DNA from 4 places in the Pseudoalteromonas sp. MMG033 genome. Region 2 is predicted to be linked to each of the others. Evidence: predicted binding sites of a transcription regulator. Region 2 holds the regulator's gene; each other region holds the start of a gene.
What was found. The regulator LexA, encoded in region 2, represses DNA repair genes until DNA is damaged. The targets are predictions, from matches to a motif close to TACTGTATNNNNATACAGTA.
Positions count from the first base shown of each region.

Region 1: a site for LexA is predicted at 2,576-2,595, ahead of AC2CZC_RS13190 (LexA family protein). Genes of this name have one in related genera too.
Region 3: a site for LexA is predicted at 1,795-1,814, ahead of AC2CZC_RS12200 (SulA-like leucine-rich domain-containing protein). Genes of this name have one in related genera too.
Region 4: a site for LexA is predicted at 2,782-2,801, ahead of dinB (DNA polymerase IV). Genes of this name have one in related genera too.

Region 1 is NZ_CM170070.1:2,994,167-2,999,215, reverse strand. Features, by position in the region: gene AC2CZC_RS13205 (protein-disulfide reductase DsbD family protein) at 1-806, shown strand, start outside; gene AC2CZC_RS13200 (thioredoxin family protein) at 790-1,398, shown strand; gene AC2CZC_RS13195 (cupin domain-containing protein) at 1,456-2,142, opposite strand; gene AC2CZC_RS13190 (LexA family protein) at 2,606-3,019, shown strand; gene AC2CZC_RS13185 (Y-family DNA polymerase) at 3,007-4,266, shown strand; gene AC2CZC_RS13180 (substrate-binding periplasmic protein) at 4,680-5,049, shown strand, end outside.
Region 2 is NZ_CM170070.1:1,088,079-1,093,127, reverse strand. Features, by position in the region: gene AC2CZC_RS05000 (hypothetical protein) at 605-793, opposite strand; gene AC2CZC_RS04995 (hypothetical protein) at 1,350-1,511, shown strand; gene lexA (transcriptional repressor LexA) at 2,089-2,700, shown strand; gene AC2CZC_RS04985 (DUF3313 family protein) at 3,034-3,732, shown strand; gene AC2CZC_RS04980 (efflux RND transporter periplasmic adaptor subunit) at 3,749-4,822, shown strand; gene AC2CZC_RS04975 (efflux RND transporter permease subunit) at 4,819-5,049, shown strand, end outside.
Region 3 is NZ_CM170070.1:2,781,636-2,786,684, reverse strand. Features, by position in the region: gene AC2CZC_RS12210 (NCS2 family permease) at 1-1,134, opposite strand, end outside; gene AC2CZC_RS12205 (tetratricopeptide repeat protein) at 1,254-1,709, shown strand; gene AC2CZC_RS12200 (SulA-like leucine-rich domain-containing protein) at 1,823-2,248, shown strand; gene AC2CZC_RS12195 (YchJ family protein) at 2,264-2,719, shown strand; gene AC2CZC_RS12190 (VC2046/SO_2500 family protein) at 2,805-3,326, opposite strand; tRNA gene AC2CZC_RS12185 (tRNA-Tyr) at 3,439-3,523, shown strand; tRNA gene AC2CZC_RS12180 (tRNA-Tyr) at 3,546-3,630, shown strand; tRNA gene AC2CZC_RS12175 (tRNA-Tyr) at 3,655-3,739, shown strand; gene AC2CZC_RS12170 (M48 family metallopeptidase) at 3,783-4,445, opposite strand; gene AC2CZC_RS12165 (ion channel) at 4,524-5,049, shown strand, end outside.
Region 4 is NZ_CM170070.1:177,453-182,501, forward strand. Features, by position in the region: gene AC2CZC_RS00710 (class I SAM-dependent DNA methyltransferase) at 1-785, opposite strand, end outside; gene AC2CZC_RS00715 (hypothetical protein) at 1,038-1,352, opposite strand; gene dinB (DNA polymerase IV) at 1,556-2,614, opposite strand; partial or broken gene AC2CZC_RS00725 (IS3 family transposase) at 3,009-3,958, opposite strand; gene AC2CZC_RS00730 (hypothetical protein) at 4,272-4,424, opposite strand; gene AC2CZC_RS00735 (hypothetical protein) at 4,856-5,008, opposite strand.

The DNA of each region.
Region 1 (5,049 bases), 1.9 Mb from region 2:
CTGTCATTGTCGCCTCTCCCTGCACCGCGCCATTTATGGCTACAGCGCTCGGTGTAGCCATGATAAGTCCAATGTTAGATACCCTCGCTATTTTTACCGCACTCGCTGTCGGGTTTGCACTGCCTATGACGCTACTTTCGTTGTCGACTCGTTTTGCTAAATTGCTCCCAAAACCAGGGGCTTGGATGCAAACATTTAAGCATTTTCTTGGCTTTCCCATGCTGGCAACTGTTGTCTGGCTTGCTTGGGTATTTCTGTCTCAGACCAGCAGTTTTGGTCAGCTGTGGTTGTTATCAGGACTATTAGGGTTTACATTTTTTATTTGGTTGTCCGCAAAAGTCAATCGGGCCTATTGTGTGATGAGTCTATTGCTTGCAATAACGTTTGCAACGTTTTGCAGTGTCAAAGGCGCACAAGCAAGCAAAGTAGTCAGCGAGCAAAAAAACAATCACTTTAGTGCACAAAAACTCACCGAACTACGTAATAACAATCACGTGGTGTTGGTGAATATGACCGCAGATTGGTGCATTACTTGTAAAGTAAACGAGCAAGTGGCTTTGAACAATGCTGACCTACAAGCCTTATTTGAAGACAGCAAAGTCGACTATTTAGAGGGTGATTGGACCAACAAAAACCAAGCAATTTACGAGTACTTAGAACAGTATCAACGCTCTGGTGTGCCTTTATACGTTGTGTATGCAGGTAACCACAGTAAGCAAGTTTTACCGCAGGTTTTGACACCTGACATCGTTATAAATGCTATTCAACAAGCAAAGAAGGAGATTAATCATGCAACGTCTAACTAAATGGCTCATGCTGTCTATGCTATTGGCACCATTGCTCAGTATCGCTGCAGCGAAAGTAGACACAAACGCCCCTGATTTTAAACTACAGGACTCATTTGGCAAAACCGTTAGCCTGTCTGACTTTAAGGGCAAGTATGTGGTACTTGAGTGGACAAATCATTTGTGCCCATATGTCGTGAAACACTATGGTAGTGACAACATGCAATCTTTGCAGCGTCAATACACGCAAAAGGACGTCGTGTGGCTTTCCATTATTTCCTCAGCAGAGGGAAAGCAAGGTCATGTTAGCGCACAAAAAGCCAATGAACTAACCCAAAAGCGCAGTGCAGCGCCGTCACACGTATTGTTTGATGAAGATGGACAAGTCGGGCGATTATATAAAGCAAAAACCACCCCACATATGTACATCATAAACCCACAAGGTAAGTTAAGTTACGCTGGTGCAATCGACAGTATTAAATCAGCCAACCCCGCAGATATTGCAAAAGCAACCAACTATGTCACAGCAGGCTTAAACAACTTGCTGGCGGGTAAGCCTGTTACACAAAAAGTAACAAAGCCTTATGGCTGCTCGATAAAATACAAAAGCTAACTCAATATAGAATGTCGAGTTGAGTACCCAACGTGTGCGCTAACTCAATCGAAGCAATCACTCGACTTCTATCTCACCCAAGTTACAAATATACTCATCGCCCCACTCCATCACTTGATGCTCATCTAACTCCAATACGCCTTGGTTTTGCAACGCAATGACTTTAGAGGCAACCAGTTCAAGTTCATTCACTTCGCAGGGCACAAACAATTCAGGGTATGCCTCAGCTATTTTTTTCGCATTTTTTGGACAAACCGTATGTAATGGATGCTCGAATGGCACATAAGGACCCAGCAACACTTCGACCACCATAGGCTCGTCTTCAGCACCCCAAAAGCAATGGGGCGTCGCATGAGGGAATAAAATCACATCTCCCGGACCTACTTCTTTTTTCGCCATTTTTCCTTTGCATGTTTTCACAATAGCGGTACCAAAACCTTCCAAAACAGAAATAAGTCGACTACTTAAAGGATGTACATGCACATCACCTTTGGCCGCTGACTTTGGCGGAAACATATCAAATCCAAATGACAAACCATCTGCTTTTTGCATGACAATTTTAGTCAACATGCAATCTATTTTTTCCCATGCAACTGACTCAAACTCATTGTGGTTAGGCAAAACATGTGTGGGCACGCGCAAAAAGTGATTGCCCAGTTGCCACTGCGATAGAACAAACTTATCAAGCTCAGCTCTCGTTAAGTCACCTCTATTGGCAAGCAAATCGGTTAAGTTAGCAGGCATATTCATATTCCTTTTTGACACTATTCAAATTCCAGTTATCCGATAGCTGTGTGGCTGTAGCTGACAACCTAGACAACCTATTTATGGATGGCACTGACCGTAAAAACTCAAAACGTGTGCAAGGCGCACATATTTTTCGCTTTCCGACTGTTCAAACACAATTTAAAGTTAAAAAAATGTAACCAAAACATATGTAATGGTCAAATAAATACCCACAAAAGATATTAAGATTAAATAATACGAGCCCCAAATCACGCCCTCAAAACTGCGTATCAGTTCATGTAAAAACACTCAACTTGTTAATATTAATAACTTAAATAGCAGATTGGCAGCATCAGATAAGTCGATTCAAGGTGCACAGCTTCTTAGCTTTTATCAATTTTTTAGACACTTGATGACTGTGCTACTTGCACGACACGCAGGCCTCACACTATACTGTATATATAAACAGTATAGGTAACGTATGAAAGTAATCCCCATCAAAGCCCAAGCAGGTATCACTGGGTTTGAATCACCAGCGGCAGAATATAAAGAACTTGGTTTATCGTTAGATCAACTCTTAGTCAATCACCCCAACGCCACGTTTATCGGGCTCGCATCTGGCGACTCTATGCAAGGTGTTGGGATCTTTGATGGTGATTTGTTATTGGTTGATCGCGCTGTTTCTCCTCAGCAAAATGATGTCATTGTTGCAAATTTTAATAATGAATTTGTCTGTAAGCTGCTCGACTTGCACAATAGAGTGCTGCGCTCAGCATCCACCCTTTATGCGCCAGTCAAGATCAGTGAATGTGATCAATTCCAACTAGAGGGCGTGGTCACAGGTTCAATACGTATGCATCGCACAAACCCGGGCTTGACCAGATGTATGCGCTAGTCGATGCCACCTCATTTTATGCCTCTGCGGAGAAAGTCTTTGATCCGAGTATTCGCAATAAGCCTGTTGTGGTGTTATCAAATAACGATGGCTGTATTGTGGCAGCTTCGCCCGAGGCTAAGCGTTTAAATATTCCCAAGTTTCAGCCCTACTTTAAACTGAAGTCGGTTTTGGCTGAGCACAATGTCATTATTCGCTCTTCCAATTATGAGCTGTATGCAGATCTGTCAGACAAGATGATGAAGGTGATTAATCAATTCAGTGATAATCATCATATCTACTCTATCGATGAGTCATTTTTAAAATTCGAGGGGTTTAGCGACCTTGTTAACTCTTGGGAACAATACGGACATGTTATCAGGCGCAGCGTGTGGCGCTCCACCAAGCTGCCGGTTGGCGTGGGGTTTGGCCCAACTCCAACACTTGCAAAAGCGGCAAATCACGCCGCTAAAAAATTTAAAAATGCGACGGGTGTTGCGGTAATAGATAATCAACAAAGCCGCAGGCAAATACTGGCGAATTTAAACGTGGAGGATGTCTGGGGCATTGGCAAACGCCTGACCAAACAGCTCAATCAACAAGGCATCTATAGCGCCTTAGACTTAGCCAATCAAAACCCGCGTTTGATGCGAAAACAGTTTAGTGTGGTTTTAGAACGCACAGTATCTGAGCTCAATGGCGAAGCTTGCCTGTCTTGGCATGAGATCACACAAAGAAAAAAAGAGATATACAGCACACGTAGCTTTGGCGAGCGCATCACAGATCCAAAAGCACTTAAAGCCGCACTCGCAACCCACTGTGCCATTGTCAGTAAAAAGCTCAGAAAGCAAAATTCATTGGCAAAAAATATTGTGATTTTTGCACATAGCTCACCGTTTGAAGACAGCTATTACAAAAAGTCTTTTATTCAGAAGCTCCCCGTCGCTTCGAGTGATGTTAGAGTATTTACACATGCTGTTAGCGACATTTTTCATCAACTATTCAAATCTGGCGTCAAATATTACAAAGCAGGAGTTGGTGCGATTGAGCTTGAAGACGACACATTTTTACAAACTGACTTATTCAGTCAATCTCAAGATAGCCCAGCTCTGATGAAATGCCTAGATGAAATCAATACCAGATTTGGCAATCACACAGCACGCACTGGCGCACAATTACAATCTAACGCTTGGCACATGCGCCGCGCGTTTTTATCGCCTTATTACACCACGCGCTGGTCTGATATTCCCTTGATAAAATGTCAATGACACCAATTTAAGAACAGTGTTCAAATTGAGTCACCTTACTTTAGGAGAACTTAACGCAAAAAAGCCATCGCACCAAAACAGCATTTTCTATCCACAGTTTTTGTTAATAGGCTGTGGTTAACTTTTTTTGCTTCTCAAATTTAATCAAAATATATAACGGTGCAATGCTGTGCTCTATGCAACGCTAAGTAAATACAACAATACTGCTTCCTAATATATAAAACCAACATAACTAAATGAAAAATATAAAGTTTACCTATTTCACTCACAGGCCCACTATCATTACTTTTCACAGCCAAGCAATCAAAAATAAAAATAATGGTGAAAATACAGGCTGATACATCACATGTTTCTCCATATTTATGAGCTAAACTTGCATAGATATTAACTGGTTGTTTTTTGTTCCAAATAAAATGAGAAAGTATCTTTTTTTAATCTTGTTCAGTTGTTGGCATGCCTTTGCAGAAAACAGTATAAACATTGCGACTGGAGAATACCCACCATTTACTGGTAGCCAATTGGTTGATGATGGCTTCGTCAATCATATCATTCGTCTTGCTTTTGCAACGCAAGGAATACCAGTGTCTTTCGTTTATTTGCCATGGAAACGAAGCTTTCATGCCGCAAAACTTGGCCAATTTGATATGGCGTCATACTGGGTATGCGAAAGTGAATATCAAACGCACTTTTACTGTAGTGACGAGATATATCAAGGTGAGCTAAAAATGTACTTTAGAAAAGAGACGCCTTTACCAAACTGGGAAACCCTCAAGGACCTGCAAC
Region 2 (5,049 bases):
GAAACCCGTTGCAGAAATGCAGCGGGTTTTTTGCGTTTAAGTCCCTTGGTAGTGGTAAAACTAGCTCATCTCACGGTTATATGTTTTAGTGCATTACGTTATTTCTTTGTAGATAGTTCTGCGTTGTCTATTTATCCCTGAAGCTGGGTTCCATCGCGCCAATACTTCAATCGGCGCTGTTTAAAATAGCTTATTTCACCTTGCGCAAAGAGAATGAACTCACTTCGTTCTCTGTCATTAGCCCTTTACACGATAACTGCGAAGCTTCGCTTCGCTCTCATTTCGCCCATGTGAAAGTAGGACATTCTACTGCGTAGCGCACCAAGGGGCCAATTAAATAACCCCGCTGCTGTTAAAATGACTCAATTCACCTTGCGCAAAGTAAATGTACTCGCTTCGCTCTTTGTCACTGTACTTTGCACTTAATTCATCCATTCGACATTAGTACATCTATGTACGTCAAACCCGTTGCAGAAATGCAGCGGGTTTTTTCGTGCTAAATCGTCTCGAAAGTTGTAGAGGTCATGCACATTGATAAAGAGACGAATTAGCGCAAGGTGAAGGGAATATCCTTCACCGCCGACAAGGCAAGCTCAAGATTTCCTCAGCAACAGCTAAAACGGCTCATTTCACCTTGCGCGAAAAGAATGCCAGCGCTTCGCGCTGTGTCATTAACCTTTCGTACGATATTCACCTTGCGCAAATTGAACGTACTCGCTTCGCTCGCTGTCGTTACATTTTGCACGTTAATCACCTTGCGTGAAAAGAATGCCAATGTTTCGCGTTGTATCATAAACTTTCATTTTGCTCAAAGGTTGGTGAATCGCAGCGCAATTGTTTGCAAAGAATGGCTATTACTTTCGACGAAATATAACTTCTTGTTGAACATATAGATTTATTATTTCGCTCATCCAACTTACAAGATGCAAAACATTAATGACAGTAAGCGTTGGTGATAAGTCTATTGTGTCTTTTAGCAAATGGTGAGACATCTTAGATTAGTGCTCGTTAAGCTCGTGTGGTGCAAGTGCATGGCACAAAGTAGTCTTCGCTTAGGTCGTTACACAGTATCTACCTTATGTAATGTAGTCACAACCTGAGCCTTTTTAAACTTTAGAAATCTGCTTCAGAGAGACTAAAAACATTTAATAAATTTATACTCTTTATATATTTTTTAAAGGTTGGTTACCTTTTTAAGAACACGATATTTTTATGTTTTTCGTTTTTTAATTTCGTTTGGTTATATTGATTTTATAGAAGTTATTATGCGCTATAATAATTTATTTATTTTTGTTGAAATGAGAAATAAATACTGTTAGGTTTATTTGTGTCAACAAGGAGATATAAAAATGTTATTAAAACTCAAAAAGAAAAACATCAAACTTATTAGTCATGATAAAGCTAGCGTACCAGCTGAGATGACTCCACAGGTTGCAGGCGGCTTCTTCAAGACTTGGGAGTGCACTGGTACTAGAACTTGCCCAGGTACTTATACGACTTCAGCTTGCTAAAGTCTGTATTTAATGAGCTACATAATTGTAGCTCTATTACGTAATTTATTATTCTTTTAAACACTCATCTTATTACTACTTTTTATTATATTAATGCTGTTCTAAATTTCATTATTATCTTTTCATATAAATAAAGTGCGATTTAAATTCTTAATCCCTACTTATTTTATATTTTGCAACAAAGTTGGTTTTCAACTTTAGATATTAATCACTTTTCTGTTTTTATTAGAGTCTGGTTTTTATTCTTTACTCAGTCAAAATTATAGAGGTTTTGTATACTTAATAGATAAGTTTGAGGGCCTCAGTACTAGATGGGATCATCAATTATCATTAAATGCTTAGAGATTTTTGTTGTCCTACGTGGCTTCAGATTTAGGTTTTTATCTTAGCCTTATTATTAATGAATCGAAAAAATTGTGAGTAACATGATTTGCTGTGATCAAGTGATGCCCTCTTAATGTTGCTGCCTTGTTCCAAATAGTTCTAGTGAATCAGTCAAGTATTAGAGGTTTAGCATTGCGATTTAATTTTAACTGTATATACTCACAGTAAATGCACTGTATGGAAAACCAGTTATATGCGACCTTTAACAAAACGACAAGAACAAGTATTCGAGCTGATCAAAGTTTTTATCAAAGACACAGGTATGCCACCGACTCGTGCGGAAATTGCAGATTCTCTTGGTTTTCGCAGTGCCAATGCTGCTGAAGAACATTTGAAAGCGCTTGCTAAAAAAGGAGTCATTGAAATGGTGCCTGGCGCAAGCCGCGGTATCCGATTGGTGGAAGCGGATGAACCAGAGCAGCTGGGGTTACCTCTTGTAGGTCGCGTAGCAGCTGGTGAGCCTATTTTGGCGCAAGAGCACATAGAGAATCACTGCCAAGTAGATCCAGGGATGTTCCAACCACCTGCTGATTACTTACTTCGGGTTAATGGTATGAGTATGAAAAATATCGGCATAATGGATGGTGACTTGCTTGCTGTTCATAGAACTCAAGTTGCCAATAATGGGCAAGTTGTTGTTGCTCGTGTTGAGGAAGACGTCACCGTTAAGCGTTTTGAAAAAGTCGGTAAAAAAGTATTCTTACATGCTGAGAATGAAGATTTCTCACCGATTGAAGTTGACCTAGAGCAAGAGGTTTTCAATATTGAAGGTCTCGCTGTTGGTGTGATCCGCGGCAACTTGTAACGTTTTGCTGATTGCCTGATAAGCTGAGATATTATATTTCAGCTTATCTCACCAAAACCATTTTTATAAATTAAAAGACCCCTTTTAAACTATACTTCCATATCATATACTTACGTTACATAAATATAACATCAGCTTTGGAATACGTGCTTGTTAAGCAAAAATAAAAATTATTTTGCACTAAATCCATGATTCGCAGTCTGAGCTATTCGTCTTAATTTAAGAACTTAAATTTATTTGTATTCACAGGTTACATTTGATTTCAAAAGAGATCAGAGGCTTGCTTGTGATTGTGTTAAAACCACTGGAAATGAATTGAATATGGAGCAGCTTATGACTTGGTTTAAAGTAGTATTGATTGTGGCTTTGGTATGTATGTTATCCGCCTGTGCTTCGAGCTCAAACAATACACGGTCAGGCTTTTTACCCAATTATGATGTATTACTCCCCTCTGATGACTATGAAGACACCAACTTATTCGTTGATAACACATTCAATAGAGAAGTGTTAAGTAAAATCGAAGTGCTCTATATTCCTCAGTTTGAAGTGTGGATTAACGCTTCTGAATCTGAGTTTTTAAACATTAATCCTCAGCATGTTGCTAAGCTAAGTCATTACATGCAGTCGCAAATGCAAATCAAATTGAGCCCTTACTATAAAGTTGTAACAGCAAAACCCGAAGGTGTAGATGACACTGTATTGACAATTGAAGGCGCTTTTACAGATGTGCAATTTAAACCCATTTCATTACAGGTGAGAGACTTTGTGCCTATCAGGTTAGTGTATAACGCGGGCAAAACAGCTTACTTGGCTGCGACAGAGCAAACCGAGGCTTTAACACATGTGTCACTTGAGTCAGCGTTTTATTTAGGGAGTCGAAAGGCCCCAGTGGTGATGATGACTGCACATAAAGAATTGGATTCGGTACTGAAGACTGATGGTACTGAGAATGTTGAAACGGTTAAGGCCGTACTCGATGTTTGGATAGGTAATTTTGTTACTGCGATGACTCAACATCGTAATGTTCAGTAAAACTAAAGGAGCTTTTATGAAGATAATAAAAGGCAAGCAGCTAGGTGTTATGGCAATATTTTGTTTGGCATTAATTGGTTGTTCAGAGCAAAAATCAGAGCAAGAGCAATCAGAGCAGCTTCGTCCAGTGAGGACATTATTGCTTTCTTCACAAGTCGATGGCCCTTTGGTGGAATTCCCTGCGGTAGTCGATGCAGCTTCTTCTGCGGATCTATCATTTAAAGTACCGGGTGAAGTTACAGAGTTGCTGGTAAAGCAGGGGCAAGAAATTCAGCTTGGTGATGTTATTGCTAAGTTAGACGCAACAGAATACAAACTTTCTTTAGATGAAGCGCAGGCTAATTATAATAAAGCACAGGCGGATTTTAGGCGTGCTAAACAACTTATTAAATCCGGTACGATTTCGCAATCTGACTATGACCAACTACAGTCCCACTTTACTAGTGCAAAAAGTAAATTGGCGAATGCAAAAAACAACTTGTCTTACACAAGCTTAAAAGCATCATTTTCGGGTGTTGTGGCACGCACTTACATAGAGCGTTTTGAAGAGGTACAAGCCAAGCAAGTTGTCGCAACACTGCAAGATATCAAGCATGTAACGCTTAAGGTCAATGTGCCTGAGAGCTTAATGATTAAAGTCTCAAAAGATGCGCCTAAACACATTATTGCAGAGTTTTCAGGGATCCCTGATAAAACCTTTCCATTAGACTTTGTTGAAGTGAGCACACAAGCTGATGAGGTAACAAAAGCCTATGAGGTTACTCTTAGCATGACGCGCCCTGAGGGTTACAACATCTTACCGGGCATGACAGCAAAGGTGCTTGCCAAAGGCGCTGATGTGAACAAAAGTGGTCTTTATTTACCAATAAAAGCTGTGCTCAAAGATGCATCTGGTAATTTTGTATGGACAGTGGAGTCTGCTGGAGCAGGTAAGGGTAAAATTAAGAAAAACCCGGTTGTGATTGGTGAGGTTTCTACTCTAGGTTTTCCGGTCGTCAGTGGAGTCTCTGAAGGCGCTTATATTGTGACTGCTGGCATGAGTAAAGTGAGTGAAGGGCAACTTGTAAAATTTAACAAGGAGGTCCAGTGAATATAACCAGACTTGCATTAGAAAATAACCGGACAACTTGGGTACTGATAGCAGCGTTATTGTTTTTTGGGATCATCTCGTTTAATAAAATGCCAAAAGATTACGATCCTGGTTTTATTATCAGAACAGCGCAAGTAGTTACTTACTTCCCCGGAGCGAGCCCACAGCGAGTAGAAGAGCTTGTCACTGACCAAATAGAGAAGGTTGTACAGCAGATCCCTGAATTA
Region 3 (5,049 bases), 1.7 Mb from region 2:
TAGTACAACGCTCACTGGAATTGCATCAGTCATATCATCCCAGTTCACCAACTTTAGATTTTGCAGCATTAACACAGATACGTACAGAATTGCGCCTGCCGTAGCGTAAGCTGGGACCATTTTAGCCAATGGCGCAAAAAACATCATTAGTAAGAAGCAGCAACCTACGACGACCGCAGTCAGGCCAGTGCGCCCACCGACAGACACCCCTGAGACAGATTCAATATAAGATGTTGTCGTTGATGTGCCCAAGAAAGAGCCTGCTACTGTGGCAGAACTGTCTGCAGACAAGGCACGGCCCAATCTGGGCATGTTGCCTTTATCATCAGCAATCCCCGCTTTTTGTGTCACAGCAACCAAGGTGCCACTCGTATCAAAGAGATCAACAAATAAAAATGCAAATACCACGCTTAGCATTGAAATTTCCAAAGCACCGGCAATATCTAACTGGCCAAATGTTGGCTCAATGCTTGGAGGAGCAGACACTATGCCTTGATACTCAACTAAACCGAGCCCCCAAGCAATTACTGTCACCAACAAGATGCTGATCAACACCCCACTTTTCCATTCTCTATACATCAATGCAGTGATCACAAACAAACTAAAAATCGCCAATAAAGGACCTGGACTGGTAATGTCACCTAACTGAACGAGCGTTGCTGGGCTTGCGACAATAATACCCGCATTTTTAAGCGCGATGAGTGCTAAGAATGCACCAATACCCGTAGCGATTGCTCGCTTTAGCACAACTGGAATTGCCTGTATAACCCACTCTCTGACTTTAAAAAGGCTTAATAGTAAAAATAGACACCCAGATAAGAACACTGCACCCAAAGCAGTCTGCCAGCTATGGCCCATACCAAGTACAACACCATAAGTAAAAAATGCGTTTAAGCCCATACCTGGCGCTAAAGCAAGCGGATAATTAGCAATAAACCCCATGATGAAACAACCAATTGCTGCAGCCAGGCAGGTAGCAACGAATGCCGCGCCGTGATCTATCCCGGCCTCAGCGAGCATTGCTGGATTAACAAATACAATATATACCATGGTGATAAACGTAGTGAGTCCCGCTACAACTTCTGTTTTTACGTCCGTGTGTAACGCCTTAAGCGAAAATAATTTTTCTAGCATGTCTTTGTATTTTAAATGGAAACGAGGTCGGCGATTTTACCACAAATCATCACCATAAACGGACAAATAAAGCAAAAATCAGCTACAATGAAGACTAAGTTGTAATAAGTGAAGTGAGTATGAAAAGCAATCAATCTACAAAAGCGCATGGTGGTGACCTAGAGCAACAATTACTCAATGTGCTCGAGTTTGTGACGCAAGAGCCCGATCCGAAACACAGCTGGCCAAAACAGCAGGATCCCGAGCAAGCTTACAAGAAAGGCCTTTATTACATCAAAGAAAAGCAATACCCGCTAGCCGCAAAGTGGATGAGGTTAGCAGCCATGTCTGGTGATAACAAAGCACAGTTTTATCTAGGCCTACTATTTATCAAAGGGCAAGGAGTACCAAAAAGTGCATTTCACGGCGTTGCTTGGTTGAGCCTTGCCCAAAGTCAAGGCAACATCGCGGCACAGAGCACATTGAATGAAGTTCGGCCACACCTAACTACTAAGCGCTACATTGATGCACAATGTTATGCCGCTACTTTGTTTGAGCAAATTCATCAGCAAATGCATTTTGGTTCAAATAATTAATTAGCAATCGAGTTTCGAACAATAAAAGTACAAAAAAACACCAAACAATACTTGATTAATACCACTGTATGAAATACTGTATATGCACTGTATAGATAATCAGTGGTCTAATCATGTTGCACATATCAGCAAATTTAAATACGTATTCAGAAAACGTTAATCACTATCAAAGTTTTAATGTCTTGGATGCAATTGACGAGCAAAGCACCAATGATATGCTCTTACAAATTTTATACCGTTGTAATTCAAAAGCAGGTTGGACTTTACTCATAGCACCAGACCATGTGCTTAATAAGTCTATGCTAGATAGCTATGACATAGATGCAAACAAGCTGCTGGTGCTTAAACAAAGGGATCTGATAAACTTAGAGCATACTCTGGATAGCGCTTTGTCCAATGGTAATTTTGCAGCGGTCATAACTTGGCCAGGGATTTTATCACATAAGCAAATTGAGCATAGAAGTCTTAGTAAATCTAAAACGACACTATATTGCTTTAAAAATTCAGCTAAATTGCCATTATCAAAGTTTGCACACTAATTATGTAGGTCACTTATGTGTTTTTGTGGTAACACACAAACTTTTGAGCAATGTTGTCAGCCATTTATTACTGGGGCAGCAGCCCCCAAAACAGCTGAGCAATTGATGCGCTCTCGCTTCAGTGCGTACTGCACACACGCTGGGGAGTATATTTTAAAAACATATGCTTCCAAAACGCGCACCGAACATACCGTTGATGACATTTTATTATTTGCCAAACAAGTTGATTTCGTTCGCTTAGATGTCATTCAAACAGATCAAGATGAGCAGTATCAATATGTTGAATTTAAAGCAGCATATATCGAGGGAGGTGTATTGAACGCACTACATGAACGCTCAAGGTTTATTCAAGAAAATGGCGCTTGGTTATATCTTGATGGCGAACTATATCCAGCCGATAGTAAAAAAGTAAGCCGTAACGATCCTTGTCCGTGCTTAAGTGGGAAAAAGTTTAAAAAGTGTCACGGCTAATCATAATACGCTTACGCTTCCTGTGGCTTAGTCAAAAGACTAATGCCACACAAAATACGACTATGCATCCAACTTCAATTACTTGTTAAACAGCAACATTTAACTGAGACTGCATCTCTCCACTTGCGATCTGATCATAAAAAGCAGCGGCATCCATTTCTTTTTCTTGCACATCAATTTCTGGGTTTTTCTGACGATATAATTTTGCTCTGACAGCTGGTTCTAAATTTTCAATAACATTTAGAGGTATGTGTGCTTTATCATCGCGAATATGAAAAGGCTCAGGATCTAAGCATTCGTTTAATTTTATATCTTCGAGACCACCATCTTTTACGAAATAGCGATTGTACTGGCCGATTGAAAAATCAAATTCATCTGGCGCTAATGGCTGTTTGGGACCGACTTGTAGTTCTTTGCGAAGTGCTTCTTCAGATTTATCTGATTCATCTAATGCACTGCGCGGTAAATCAAATTGACTAAAATCCAATGCATCTTGAGAAAGTGCGCTTAGCAAAAGTGCAAAGTCACCTCTTCTTGATTCATGAACACTCAAACTCAATGCATTACCTAATTGAGCTTCCTTGAGTAACAATTGTTCTATCTGCATGGATTTTCGCCAAAAAATATTAATTCTGAAAATTTATCGGCATTTTTTAAAAAAACTTTAGGACATTTCTTTACTTCGTCAAAAACTTTGTTATTATCAGCGCCGTTGTTGAGGAGGGGTTCCCGAGCGGCCAAAGGGATCAGACTGTAAATCTGACGGCTCAGCCTTCGCTGGTTCGAATCCAGCTCCCTCCACCATCAACGACAACAAAGTACAATTGGAGGGGTTCCCGAGCGGCCAAAGGGATCAGACTGTAAATCTGACGGCTCAGCCTTCGCTGGTTCGAATCCAGCTCCCTCCACCACTTTGTACTTGAAAAATCTGTTATGGAGGGGTTCCCGAGCGGCCAAAGGGATCAGACTGTAAATCTGACGGCTCAGCCTTCGCTGGTTCGAATCCAGCTCCCTCCACCACTTCCTTTTATCTCTTTATTTCCATCTATAATTTCTCTTCATTTTATTGAATGTGATGCATCTCGTTTTTTAAATAGTTTTTTGCTTTTTCAAACTCAGGGTAAAAACGCGCTACTATTTGCCAAAACGCATGGTTGTGTGCCATCACATGATAATGTGCTAATTCATGCACTATAACATAATCGATCACCCATTTTGGCGCGCCAAGCAAAGCACTATTAAAAGCCAGAACACCTTTACTTGATAAACTCCCCCAACGACGTTTATAAAAACGTACTTTAAGTACCTTGTATTTTGAGCCCATGCAGGTTTGGAAATAAGGTAAACGCCCTTGTAGGTAGTTCGTCAACTCAACTTGAAAGAGCTGGTTAAGCTCATCAATGTGACTCTCTTTGCTCCCTTTGCTAAATGCTGTCAAATAAATGCATTGATTCATGTGGTCAATAAAGCGAGACTCTGAATCAAAAATCAATTTGTAAGACTCACCATAGACATTAACAGACTTTAACGGTTCAAGGCCCAGCTCTCTTTTTTTAGCGACTATATCTAGTTTTTTCTCAACCCACTCCTGTTTTGTATCTAACCATGCATTTAGCCAATTGTGACAAATACCGTAAGGGGCATGAACAACAACGCCTTGAGGTTTAACAGTAATAGCGACCGTTTTTCTACGGCGGCTTAGTTTGAGTTGGTAATTGAAATTCATAGTAAATTTATTGCTTTTTCATATATCAATCTAAATTGCTGCTAACCTTTATACTTATTACGGAAAAAACAGGCTGCCATGAATAGCAAACCTAAATGTCAGTACACGTCACCTGATGGACACAAATGCCAAGAAATAGACATGGGATCAGGATATTGTTTTTGGCATGACGCTAAGTTCGATAAAAGTGGATTAGAGCTATCTCATAAACTCGAACGTTATGCCAAAAAAGGAGGGCTACTGCAAGGCCTTGAGCTCAAGCGGGCCAATTTAGAAGGGTTAAACCTTGTTAAATTCAATGACCACAATGGCTATGACCTCTCGTACAGTAACTTTTACCGCGCTAATTTGCATGGTGCTCACCTGTTTAACAGCACGATACGTAATGCCTCGCTCATGAAGGCAGATTTAAGAGATGCAAACTTACACTGCTGTAAGATCGAAAATACCAATATATTAGGTGTAAAACTCAATGCGACCAGAATAGATAACTTGGTACTTGGAGACAAACTTCTCCAAGAAAGCCAAGCGATTGAAGCAGCAAAGCAAAAAAAGACCGATGACGCACAAGACTTGTACTTACAGAGCGAAGAAATTTATCGTT
Region 4 (5,049 bases), 910 kb from region 2:
AAACTAGGAATAGCTTCATTGGCCTCAAATAATCCACCGTTCACGTAAGGGAAATCAGTCAGGTGCTCAGGTAACCTCGAGCGTAACTCGCTACCTTCAACGCTATTGAGGACTAAAAAGAGATCATGAAGAAACTGATCTAAATCGCTTCCATCTTCAGATGTTACACTCTTGATCGCTGCGGTAAATTGCCCTTGTTGTGGGAAAATCCCAGTATCCTCAGCAAACAAACAAAATAGTAAGCGGGTCAGAAAGACATTTAAGGCATGGATATCTTCTGGTGTATTGAGGTCATTGTGAACACGGATAAGGTCGAATAGCTTACCCATTTTTACAGCAGCTTTTACATCCGCAGGCTTTTCACTATTCAATATCGCTTTTTCAAGTCCCACTAGTGGCAAGAAAAAGCTATAATTTCGGTGTAAAACCTCAAAGTCGATGTCTAAACGCTCACTGGTCGCGGTATCCCAAGACAAAAATCTTTTAAAATCAGTTATTAAAATATAACGAATTTTATTCTTAGCTATAATTGGATCTACTATGACTTCATCTAAAACAGTATCAATATCTTGACCTTCATTTACCGGCAAGTAATACAGTTTATTTTTCAGTCCGACATGGCCTTCAATCTTAGCAACATTGCGGTTGCCACCTTGACGGATTTGAGTAATAGTAGCTTTGGGAAACTTAAATGCAGTTAGGAATCCGTAAATGAATTCACTGGGATCTGATGCTTGAACAATTTGCTCAAGCTGTTCAAAAATTCTGGCTTGATTGACAGCCATGGCACTTCCTTTTCCGAGGCACTGATAATTAGCTCTAGGATACCTTTTAAACCGAACTGAGTCATTGATTTAAAGGTAAAAATTTAATTAAAAATTATTTATGGAAGGGGAATTTACTTATTTCCAGCTATTACCTCTTAAGTTGCCTTTGCAAATCCAATGGAAGCTGATTCAATAACAAATCCAATGTTTCCTTAACGTTTCGACATTCCAACTCCTTAACAAGGGCTCGAAGCTCTTGAACATCATCGACTAAATCTGATCTTCATCTGGTAACGCTGTATGTTTGGATAAAGAAACTAAACTGTTTTCATTATACCCCTCAATCCACTCTAGAAATCTTCCCAAATGATTGCAAATTTTGTAACTTGCACTCTGACCAATCTCCTTTAAATTAAATTCCTCAACTTTTAGTTTTGTTTCATAATCAACTGTATTATGTTCATCAATTCTCAATTGAGAACGTTGAGTAAATCGAGCAAAAAGGCATGGCAAAAGTATAGGGTTACGACTATCGTCCAGATATATGTAGTGTCCATTAATTTTCTTATCATTATATCGATACATATATCTTTCAATCTAAAAGTTAAGGTCACAGCGAGTCTAATTCATAAGCACCACACTTACAAATTCTTCTAAAAAAGACTATTAAAAGTTTTTCACGCTGAGAGATACTTTGAAAATCAAAGATTAAATAAGAAAGCTTTTAAGCTTTAGCAAACAAAGTAAAATACGTGTAATTTTTTTGGGGGAAGATTAGCGTTTAAATATTACCAATCAAAAGAGATTTGTTCAGATGCCTCTTTGCACTCGGATAGACCAATGTGCACTCCGAGTAAACGAACAGATTTACCATTACCTCGAAGAAATGCCTCTCGGAGCAATTCGGATAAAATTTCAGGCTCTAATTGTTGAACGGTAAAATCTTTTGTTGTTTGATGAAAATCAGAAAATTTAATTTTCACACCAACTTTACTTATTCCTCTGTCGATTAAGTATTTAGAGGATCTCCGTTTGAGTTCTGGAACTAGTTCATCAAGCAACACTCTGTCTAATAACTCAACATCGCAATAGTCTTCGGGAAATGTCCTTTCTACTCCAACTGACTTTCTTATTCTGCTCACTACGACAGGCCTATTGTCTATACCACTACACCTCTCCCACAACAATTGACCTAGTTTTCCATACTTAATTGACAAGAATTCAAGGGTAGATGCTTTAACGTCCTTGCCAAACTTTAAATTATCTTTAAGCAATTTTTCATTCGTTACTTTTCCTACGCCAGGAATCTTTTTAAGCTCCATTGTGTCGATGAATGAGTCGACGTCATTGGGAGGAATTACATAAATACCATTAGGCTTGTTTATATCAGACGCAACCTTCGCCAAGTATTTAATTGGCGCGACACCTGCTGAAGCGGTTAGATTTAATTCGCAGTGAATAGTTCGACAAATGTCTTGCGCAATTAAAGTTGCTGAACCACCAAATAATTTACAATTGCTAACGTCTAAATAGGCTTCATCTAAACTCAAAGGCTCAATTAAATCTGTATAGCGCTCAAATATACCTCTAATTTGCTCACTAACCTGCTTATAAACGTCCATCCTACCAGGTAAAAGAATAAGGTCGGGACATTTTCTCAACGCTACACTTGTAGGCATTGCGCTTTTAATACCAAACTGTCTTGCCACATAGTTGCAAGTAGAAAGAACGCCTCTAGAGCCTCTACTTCCGCCAACCGCAACAGGTTTACCCATGAGTTCAGGATTGTCTCTGAGCTCAACAGAAACATAAAATGCGTCCATATCTACATGCACTATTTTTCGCATCACTCCGCATCCAAAAATTGAGATGTGCTACATACAATCTGAAAAAATAACTAATAATACTTTAGAAGTAGCACTTACAATAAATGCTAACTGGTAACACCCTAGAGTTTAAAATGCATCCATATCGATGTGAATTATTTTCTTCAAAATTAAAGCTCACACAAAGGGACTGTACAAATATACAGTCTCAATCCATCGATATCAAGACAAATCCAGACACGCAGAATGTACCTTACTAGGGTTCTGTGAATTGAGAACTTTCATTTTAGCTCTAGTCTTTAATAAATAATCAAAAATAAAATGTTCTGCACAACTAAATCAGGACACATTTCTTAAGAAACTGTGCTCATTTTCTACTGGAGATTGATCACCATTAACCGATAGCATTATCCTAACAAGCTTCAGTATCGCCCATACTCGCTCTGATACCGAAGGTGGCTAGCAGTTTACGGTAATGCTTACTGGTATATTGTGAGCCTCTACCTGAATGAAACACCAAACCTTTAGGTGGCTGACGTAAGTTATAAGCTTTCATCATAGCTTTGTTGACCAAGTAAGTCGTCATTCGCTTATCGATATGCCAGCCAACGATGCGACGTGAATATAAGTCCATCACAATGGCTAGGTACATCCAGCCTTCCCCTGTTCTTAAATATGTCACATCACCAGCCCAAACCTGATTTGGAGCAATAGGATTAAAGTTCTAATTCAATAGGTTATCTGCTACGCCATCACTATGTTTACGCTTGGTTGTGACTTTGTAAGCAACTCGCTGAGTAACAATTAAACCAAGCTTAGCCATTGACTTCTTAACATCATATTCGCTGACTTTAAAGCCCTCCTTGCATAACCGCTTCGTCAGCTTTCGATAACCCAAGCTATTTCTGCTTTGCCCGAAGGTGACCTTAGCTCTTCGATACATATGCCAATGCTCTGCTGTAATGATTTTTGCAGGTCGCTTCAGCCAAGCTTAATAGGCTGAGCGACTGACGTTCATTACTTTACAAAGCTTACTCACTGGAAATACTGAAGATAGCTTCTTAACGGTTTTAAACGTTACTTGGTTTCTTTTAGCAGGAGGGCGCTGGCCTTTTTTAAGATCTCCTTTTTCATCCTTAGTTCTTTATATTCCTCGCGTAGCCTTAACAGCTCTGCGCGTTCATCTGCACTTAAACTGGCTCCAGATTGCTCTGCTTCAAACTTAGCTTTCCAGTTATAACGTATTTTATCTGTGATACCTAAAGACGCTGCTGCTTTGGGTACGCTGTAACCTTGCTCGGTTACCAATGCCACAGCTTCTTGCTTAAATTCAGCTGTGTAATTTCTGTTTGTTCGTTTTGTCATTTAACACCTCAATAATTGGATTATATTCCATTATTAAGGTGTCTTGTTTAATTAAAGCAGTTCAATATGTCTCATGTTAAGGGAAGTAGACAACCCCAATAACGACAGCTCAAAAATTAGTTGAGATATTAAGATGTAGAAAAATACGAAAGGAGCAGGCTTATACTCACTATTATATAGGTCTCGTGAGTTTTTCATGAACAAGGCAGTATTTCTCTACATGTTTGAGAGGATATAGTCGTACACCTCTACACAATATGTCATAACGAGCACAATCTTTATGTTGGCAAAAGTAATGGCGCTAGAAGTGCCTTTATTTAGATTGCTTTAGGAAATCCGGAATACCACCTGGGCCAGACCCACTCAACTTAGTTTTTTCTTTAGGCCATTTACCATCACCACTCCGGCTGGCGTTAGCTGATACAGCAAACAATAACGCTGTAATTAGTACAACCGCATATTTCATGACTATTCCTTATAGGTAAGGTGGTTATGCAGGAAAAATTATAATTCCACCTGTGTTAGCGTGTGCTTGGCAAATACTCATAGTTAATAGAATTGTTGTAAATACGCTTTTTTTCATTAGAAGCTCCTTTACATAAACTTACTTAGGAATTGTGAGCCCCCAAATTTACAGCCGATGCTCTAACATCTAGTTTCTTGTGTTCAATGGTTTTTTTAATAACGCCAGCTCAAAAATTAGTTGAGATACTAAGATGTAGAAAAATACGAAAGGAGCAGGCTTGTACCCACTATTATATAGGTTTCGTGAGTTTTTCATGAACAAGGCAGTATTTCTCTACATGTTTGAGAGGGTACAGTCGTATACCTCTTACACAATATGTCATAACGAGTATAATCTTTATGTTGGCAAAAGTAATGGCGCTAGAAGCGCCTTTATTTAGATTGCTTTAGGGGATCCGGAATACCACCTGGGCCAGACCCACTCAACTTAGTTTTTTCTTTAAGCCATTTACCATCACCACTCCCGTTGGCGTTAGCTGATACAGCAAACGATAACGCCGTAATTAGTACAACCGCATATTTCATGACTATTCCTTATAGTTAAGGTGGTTATGCAGGAAAAATTA